DNA from 2 places in the Halomonas aquatica genome. Region 2 is predicted to be linked to the other one. Evidence: predicted binding sites of a transcription regulator. Region 2 holds the regulator's gene; the other holds the start of a gene.
The links. The regulator FNR, encoded in region 2, switches genes on or off when oxygen is low (the NO sensors DNR and NnrR bind a similar motif). The targets are predictions, from matches to a motif close to TTGATNTANATCAA.

Region 1 (4,192 bases), on a different contig from region 2:
AGGGCCTTGACGCCTTTAGTCGTGGCCTCGCGAATCATGGCGCCGGTCACCACCGGATCCTCCTCCCGGCACAGGCCCAACTCCAGCGCGATGGCTCGGGACGTGGCGGGGTGGTCCCCGGTGATCATCGCCACCTGGATGCCGCCCTGGCGACAGCGCTGCACAGCCTCTTTGGCCTCCGGGCGAACCGGGTCGATCATGGCGACCATGCCCAGGAAGGTCATTTGCCCCAGATGCTCGATGGCCGCCTCGTCATCCGTGTGATACCGCGCCAGGGCAATCATGCGATAGCCCCGGGTTGCCAGGTCTTCGAACTGGGCCTCGATGGCGGCCCTGCGGAGGGGGACATCTCCATCCGGCATGCTCATATGGCTGCACATGTTCAGCAATTTTTCGGGACTGCCTTTCACGTGCAGGACATAATGCTCGTGTTCGTCGCCTTTATTGAGGCTGCCGCTGAAGGCGCGTTCGGATTCATAGGGAATCAGATCCAGCCGGGCCCGCCGTTCCCGGATATCGCTTAGCGAAAGCCCCAGTTTTTTTGCCAGCACCAGGAAGGCGACATCCACGATATCCCCGTCCGAGACCCATTCGCCGCCGGAATAATCCAGGTAACTCTCGTTGGCCAGCAGGCCGGTAATGCACATGTCCTCGAGCCGGGAGGGGTCTTCCCCGATAACCTCGCCACCCGGGGCCACCCCCTCGCCAGTGATGTTGTAGGTGGAGCCGTCGGCCAGGACGGCATGTCGGATGGTAAGGTCGTTGACGGTCAGGGTCCCCGTCTTGTCGGAACAGATAAAGGTGCAGGAGCCCAGAGCCTCTACCGCCACCAGCCTGCGGATAATCACCGAATGCTGGGCCATGCGCCGCATGCCGATGGCGAGGGCCACCGTCAGCGCTGCGGGCAGGCCCTCGGGAATCGTGGACACCGCCAGGCCGATGGCCATAAGCATCATGCCTTCGGTGCCGTAACCCCCGCGCACGAACATCAAGCCGACAAGCAGCAGGAGCGCAACAGCGATGGCGCCGGCCATCTGGTAGGTAAACCGGCGAATACGAATTATCAACGGTGCCTCAGACGACTCGGTGTCGTTCACTGCATGGGCAATATGGCCCAGTTCGGTATCGAGGCCGGTGGTGGTGACCACCCCCTGGCCACGGCCGTGAGTCACCGTCGTGCCGGCAAAGCACTGATTGGACCGTTCCGCCAGCGGCGCCTCATGCGGAACCTCAGCCTGGGCGTTCTTCGTCACGGCCAGGGATTCGCCGGTCAGCATCGACTCGTTGATGCTCAGGCTTTGGCTGGTCTCCAGGCGGATATCCGCCGGCACCTTGTCGCCGGAGGAGAGCAGCACCAGATCCCCTGGCACCAGTGCCTCGACATCGATGCGCCGGGCGATGCCGTCGCGGATCACGTGGGCCTCGCCGCGCACCATGTTGCGCAGGGCGGACGCCGAGCGCTGGGCGGAATACTCCTGGATAGTGCCGATGATGGCGTTGAGCAGCAACACGGCCATGATAAAGACGGCATTAGATAGCTGTCCCAGGAAATAAGAGACCAACGCGGCAATCAGCAGAATATAGATGAAGGGACTTAGAAATTGCCGGAAAAAAATCGCAGCGAGCCCGGGAAGTGGCGCTTCGGGCAGCTTGTTGGGGCCGTACTCCCGGAGACGGCGTTCCGCCTCGGGGCTTTCGAGGCCCTGGGCCTGTGACTGGAAAGGTTGAACGTCGGAAGCGGCGTCATGGCTTTCTTGGTTGGTCATGGTCCGGCCTCTAATTCCCGCGTCAGAGTGACTCTACATGACTCGCTTGCGTAAAACATACATGTTGGCATCAATGCGGGAGATTACAGAGCCATACAATCGATTTCGCCGGCCGGGTTCTGGGGTGTGGTTGTCGCCTACTATCTCAGCCTTGTCGGATCAGGATTCAATCCCTCGCTGGAACTCCGAGGACACCTCGCTGATTGATGAAGAACAAAAGCTGGGGGCTACTTCAGATCAGGCCGACGAGTATTTCGTCACCGGGCGTAATTGCAGCAGGTACGGAATCTCGCGCTCGAACGCCCATTCTATGTCATGTGGACCAGTACCGAACACGCTCTCGCACTGCGACACAAGAACGTGCAGCGCAGCCAGTTTTTCCGCATCCAGGCAGGGATGCTCGACAAGATGCTCCGCGACGGCTTCCTTGGCGGTCAGGCCTCCGGGCAACCGCTGAATACGGATATCCTTGACGCCTGGGCGGCATTCGATGAGGCATCCGGCACGATCCATGCGATAGCAATCGGGGATGACAAGACCCTGCACAACCGCTTCACCCAGCCCCCACACGGCCTCGACGACACGCTCGTCTTGTCCGGTCACGGGGTTGCAGGTGAACAGCACCCCGGCCACCTCCGCGGCGACAAGACGCTGAATGACCACGCCCATGCGTATGTCCGTGTCCACCCCGACTCGGTCGCGATACGCGCGGGCAGACTCCGTCCACGCCGATTTCCGCACTACCATAACCGCGTCCGACACAGCCTCGAAACCCATGACGTTGAGAACGGTAGCATGCTGTCCGGCGAAACTCGCACCACCCGAGTCTTCGCCGATGGCCGAGGATCTGACCGCCACCGGACCGGGTATCTGCGCACATATTCCAGCAAGTTCCGCCCGTGCGCCGGGGTCATCCGATGCGATCGCATCAACGAACGCGGTGTCGAGCGCGCAACCTTCGGGCACAGGAAGCCCGGCGCGGATCGCCGCGCCGAGTTGCGTCGCCTTTCCGCCGTAGGCCTGCTCATCGCAGGCCGACGACAATGGAATCGGTGTCATGGAGCGTCAAACCGGACTTCGCCTGTCGTTCCGTCCACTGTCACAGGTGTTCCGTCCGCGATCCGCGCAGTGGCGTTGCGGGTCCCGACGACGGCGGGGATGCCATATTCTCGCCCCACGATGGCGGCATGGGATAGCAGGCCGCCTGCATTCGTGACGATGGCCCCGAGCAGGGGAAGGACGATGTTAAAGGAATCGGTGGTCGCGGCCGTGATCAGCACATCACCCTCTTCGAGGCGACCGAGATCTTCGGTACTGTCGATGACACGCGCGATCCCACTGTAGGTGCCGGGGCTTGCCCCGATTCCCTTGACGACGGTAGTGTCGCGATTGTCTTGAGGCTCGGCCCCGAGGGATTGAATGGCCGTCCCCAGGGCGGTCATCACACGTATCACCTCTGGTGGCAGGCCGTCCATGGGGGGTGGCGGAGAGGCGGGATCGCCAAGTTCAGAAGGCGCATTCTCGGCACGCTGCTCCTTGCGATACCTGGCGCGTTCCGCGAGTTCCGCAGCACCGGGGCCGCCATTTCGGCTGAGAAGGGCCTGGATTTCCTTGTAACTTGCCTCGACGAGATGTGCCGCCGCTTCGATCCGACCCTGTGCGGCAAGCCTCGCTCCGGCGGCAAGCAGCGCACGTCTCATGACACCGCCCGCCCAGACGTCGCTGTAGAAGCCACGCTCGTCACGCAGCCGCGACATCAGACGCACCTCGTCGAGAAGCTCATCGAACTGGGCGCGGTGTTCGGAGGGAATCTTCTCTCGCAGCCTGGACACTTCCGCTTCGGTCACGGCCACGTCCTGATGCTCGTGCTGCTGTACGGCCATCCTGATCCGGGCGATTAGCGCCTCGGGCACTTCGATGGCCGAGGGTTCGCCGGTATCAAGGCTGTTGAGCAGTCGGTCGCCGACCACGCCAAGATAGTCTCTCGTCGCTTTACCCAGCGAACTCGGCTGATTGCAGAGCCGTTCGAGGATGTCCGCACTCGCCTGACCGGATTCCAGGAGTTTGCGGGCATCCGGGCTGTTGCGTATTTCCTCGGCCAGTCGATCCATCTCCGGAAAGGATCCGGCGGATTCCGGTGCCGATCCACGCGTCAGCGCGAGAAACTCGCCCATCGGCAGGCCTGTCCATGCGCCGACATGGGCCATGAAATCGCCCACCGGAAGAATCGCCGCCAGGTTGAAACTGTGATGTTGATGAATCATGCGTTGCAGGTTGTCTCGGCAACGATCGACATAGGTCATCAGTTCGTCGTCTGACAATGTGGCGGGGTCTACGGCCAGAAGCGCCTGATGTGTCTTGATTGACGCAGGCTTCACTTCGCGGTCCCAGCGCGCGAGGTCCTCTCTCCAGATCTTGTTTCGGAA
Region 2 (4,192 bases):
CGTATCACCAGCTACATGACGGCCGGCGCCCTGGTGGCCGGGCTCGGCACACTGGTCGCCCTCAGCCCCCAGGCGCGCCTGGTGCTGCAGGCCCTGGCCGCGGTGATGCTGATCCTGATGGCGCTTTACATCGCCGACTGGTGGAAGGGCCTGCTGCGGGTCGAGGCCCTGGGACGCCGACTCTGGAAGCATCTCGAACCGCTGGGGCGTCGCCTGATGCCGGTCGTCAGGATCCCCCAGGCCTTAGCTCTGGGGGCCGTCTGGGGTTGGCTGCCCTGCGGCCTGGTCTACTCCATGCTGGCCTGGAGCCTGGCGATGGCCGATCCCTGGCGGGGCGCCGCCCTGATGGGCGCCTTCGGCCTCGGCACCCTGCCTGCCCTGCTGGCCACCGGCCTGGCGGCTCGCCAGCTTGGCTCCCTGATCCGCCACCCGGCCACCCGGACCCTCGCCGCGCTATCGATCATCGCCTTCGCCCTATGGCAGGTATGGACGCTGCTTCCCGCCACAGGGACCCACTGACGCCGGCGGCGATTCCGGCTTAGCTTGACACAGCTCAACGCGGCTCGAGATCCATGTCACTAGCATGAGGGCATGTTCCAGCGGAGTGCAGACCATGCCTGCTCGCGCGTCAGCCGCCGACCGTGACGGGGCCCTCTTCTCAGCGGCGTCGCCGGCCCCCGCCTATGCCTTCTACCCCACCACCCATGCGCTGAGTGACGATATCGGTGCCGAGGACTATCGCCAGGCGCTGGAGCACAGCAATGCGGCGGCACGCCCCCTGGCACTCTACGTCCATCTGCCATTCTGCCGGCAGGCCTGCTTTCACTGCACCCGCCAGCCGGTCATCACCTCGGATACCCGGCTTCCCGAGTCTTATCTCTCACGCCTCGACCGGGAGATGGTCCTGATCCGTCGCCACCTGGATCCCGCACGGGAAGTCCGCTCCCTGCATTGGGGTGGGGGCACTCCCACCTTCCTGGGCCTGAACCAGCTGAGTGACCTGATCGATCGACTGGATGCCCGCTTCCGGTTGGCCAGCGATCGAGGCAGGGAATATCTGGTCGAGATCGACCCACGTGAGGCGGATGTCCTCACCCTGCGTCATCTGGAAGCGCTGGGCTTCAACCGCCTGAGCCTGGAGGTGCTGGACCTGGATCCCGAGGTCCAGCAGGCGATCAACCGCATCCAGGGACGCGGTCTGACCGAGCAGCTGATCGACGAGGCAGAACGGCTGGGGTTCCACTCCGTGAACCTGGACCTGATCATCGGCCTTCCCCGCCAGACCCGGGACGGCTTCACCGCCACGCTTGCGCAGGTCATCGCCATGGCGCCGGAACGGCTGTCGCTGTTTCACTACCGCCACCATCCCGAACGCTTCCCGATCCAGAGACACATCCGCATCGCGGAGCTACCCGGCCCACAGGAGACCCTGGCGATGATGGATACGGCCTACCGGATGCTCGCCGCCGCGGGCTATGTCCATCTTGGCAGGGAGCGCTTCGCGCGGAGTGACGACCGCCTGACCAAGGACCGGCTGGCGGGGAGGAAGTGCGAGCGCCATGACCTGCTGGGGCTGGGCGTCACGGCCGTCTCCCGCCTGGAGGACCTGCATGTCCGCAACCCGCTGACCCTGGAGGCCTATGAGGCGGCCCTGGACCAGGGCCGCCTGGCCACCGCCGCCGGACACCGACTGAGCCTGGACGACCGGCTGCGCGGCGCCGCCATCGAGACGTTGATGAGCGAACTCACCCTGGATCTGGCGGCCCTCGGCGACGCTTTCGACCTGGACGCCGAGGCCCATCTCGCCGAACCCCTGTGGCGCCTGGCAGTGGCCGAGCGGGAGGGACTCGTCGAACGCCAGGACCAGCGACTCCTTGTCACGGCCAAGGGACGGCTGCTGGTCCGCCAACTGGCCACGGCCTTCGACGCCTATCCCCTCACGCCCTTGCCCAGGCAGTCATCACACGCCTCCTGAGGCATGTCGAGGAGGACTTTGCCGATGGGCGACAATCCCTCCATACTGTGGCTGGAGTCGTCATTCATGGAGGACAGCATGGCCGACACCGCTACCGGCAGCCCCCGTACACTATTGAACGAGACCCGCTGTCAGACCTGCAGCCTCAGTTCCCTCTGCCTGCCGCTGGCGCTCGAGTTGCAGGACATGGACCAGTTAGATGCCATCATCCGCCGTCGCGCACCGCTGAAGAAGGGAGATTCGCTGTTCCGTCAGGGCACCCCTTTCACCAGCGTTTTTGCAGTGCGCTCCGGCAGTCTCAAGCAGATGACCACCGAGGGCGGCGGCGAGGAACAGCTGACCAACTTCTATCTGCCCAGCGAGTTGGCAGGACTGGACGGCATCGGTGAGGCAAGCTATCCGGGCACAGTGGTGGCGCTGGAGACCACCACCGTCTGCGAGATCCCCTTCGACCGGCTCGAAGCCCTCTCCGAGACCCTGCCGGAGCTAAGGGGCCAGCTCTATCGCAGCATGAGCAAGGAGATGCGCGACGATCGCCGCATGATGCGCCTGCTCTCACGAAAGACCGCCGACCAGCGCCTGGCCACCTTCTTCACCAACCTGTCGGACCGCTTCCGTCGCCGCGGTTACTCCCCCTTCAGTTTCCGGCTGTCCATGTCCCGTGCCGATATCGGCAACTACCTGGGGCTTGCGGTGGAGACCGTCAGTCGCATCCTGGGCCGCTTCCAGACCCAGGGTCTGGTGGCCGTGTCCGGCCGCGAGGTGAACATCCTCGACCTTGAGGCGCTGATCGAGGTGGCCGAGCAGGAAGGCTGCCGTTGAGAGCGCCCATCAATTTCCGACCTCGACGACCACTCTTCACCTCGACAACTACTCATCTCTGCCCAGAAAAAACCCCAGCGGACCGTTCCAGTCGCTGGGGTTTTTCTTGACCGCGCGGACCTCTACGGCTCGTTGTGGAGGTCGATTCTGTCGGCCTGCATGCGGTCCTGCTTCTCCTCGAGGCCGGTGAAGTCGAAGAGCGCCCGGTCTGCCAGTTGCGAAGGTGCCACGTTGGTGACGGCCTTGAACATGCTCTCGAGTCGTCCGGGGTGAGTCTTCTCCCACTCCGCCAGCATCTCCTTGACCACCTGGCGTTGAAGGTTCGGCTGGGAGCCGCAGAGATTGCAGGGAATGATCGGAAACTCCATCAGCCGGGCAAACTCTGCGATGTCCGCCTCCCGACAGTAGGCCAGCGGGCGGATGACCATGTTCCTGCCGTCGTCCGAGAGCAGCTTGGGCGGCATCGCCTTGAGGCTGCCGCCGAAGAACATGTTGAGAAACAGGGTCTCGAGAATGTCTTCGCGATGATGCCCCAGCGCCACCTTGGTGGCACCGATCTCCTCGGCGAAGCCGTAAAGGGAACCGCGCCGCAGCCGAGAGCAGAGGGCACAGGTGGTCTTGCCCTCAGGGGTCTTCTCCTTCACCACCGAGTAGGTATCACGCTCGAGGATACGATAATCGACCCCGATGCCCGTCAGGTAATCGGGCAGCACGTGCTCGGGAAAGCCGGGCTGCTTCTGGTCCAGGTTGACCGCCACCAGGGAGAAGTTCACCGGTGCGTTGCGCTGCAGGTTGCGCAGGATCTCGAGCAGGGTATAGCTGTCCTTTCCCCCGGAGAGGCAGACCATCACCCGGTCCCCCTCATGGATCATCCCGTAGTCGATGATGGCATTGCCCACCTGCCGACGCAGCCGCTTCTGCAGCCTGTTGAATTCGCGCTTGCCTCGCGCATCGAGGCCTTCTGTGAGGGTCGCCGGTTCGGCGGGGCGGGAAGCGGAGTCGCGGGGGTCGAACATGAGGGCGTCTTGCATGGTCTCGGCGCTGCCTGGGCGGCTGGAAATGACGGGCGACTATCCTACCATCCTCGCCGCGACCAGGCGAAACGGCACCGGACCGCGCCAGGAATCAGCAGAAACGCTCGGCCTGCAAGAGGCTGTGCGCCATGCGCAGGTGAATCAACGCCGTGGTGACGGCATCACCCAGCGCCGTGTGCCGCCCCATCACCGGCACCCCCAGACGCTCGGCCACCTCCTCGAAGTGCGGCCGGATGTCCAGTTCGGGGCAGCGGCGACGCAACTGGCGATAATAAGCCTGCGCCACGTCGATGCCGGCATTGGGCAGGTCGAAACCGAACCGGGGCCGCAGGTAGCGGTTGAGGATGGCCAGGTCAACATC

Region 1: a site for FNR is predicted at 1,970-1,983, ahead of ABE960_RS11835 (cation-translocating P-type ATPase). Genes of this name have one in related genera too.

The regions. Positions count from the first base shown of each region.
Region 1 is NZ_JBEGCJ010000005.1:128,622-132,813, reverse strand. Features, by position in the region: gene ABE960_RS11835 (cation-translocating P-type ATPase) at 1-1,766, opposite strand, end outside; gene ABE960_RS11830 (PEP/pyruvate-binding domain-containing protein) at 2,004-2,825, opposite strand; gene ABE960_RS11825 (PEP-utilizing enzyme) at 2,822-4,192, opposite strand, start outside.
Region 2 is NZ_JBEGCJ010000002.1:505,356-509,547, forward strand. Features, by position in the region: gene ABE960_RS05535 (sulfite exporter TauE/SafE family protein) at 1-519, shown strand, start outside; gene hemN (oxygen-independent coproporphyrinogen III oxidase) at 614-1,975, shown strand; gene fnr (fumarate/nitrate reduction transcriptional regulator Fnr) at 2,054-2,797, shown strand; gene ttcA (tRNA 2-thiocytidine(32) synthetase TtcA) at 2,920-3,828, opposite strand; gene ABE960_RS05555 (3'-5' exonuclease) at 3,923-4,192, opposite strand, start outside.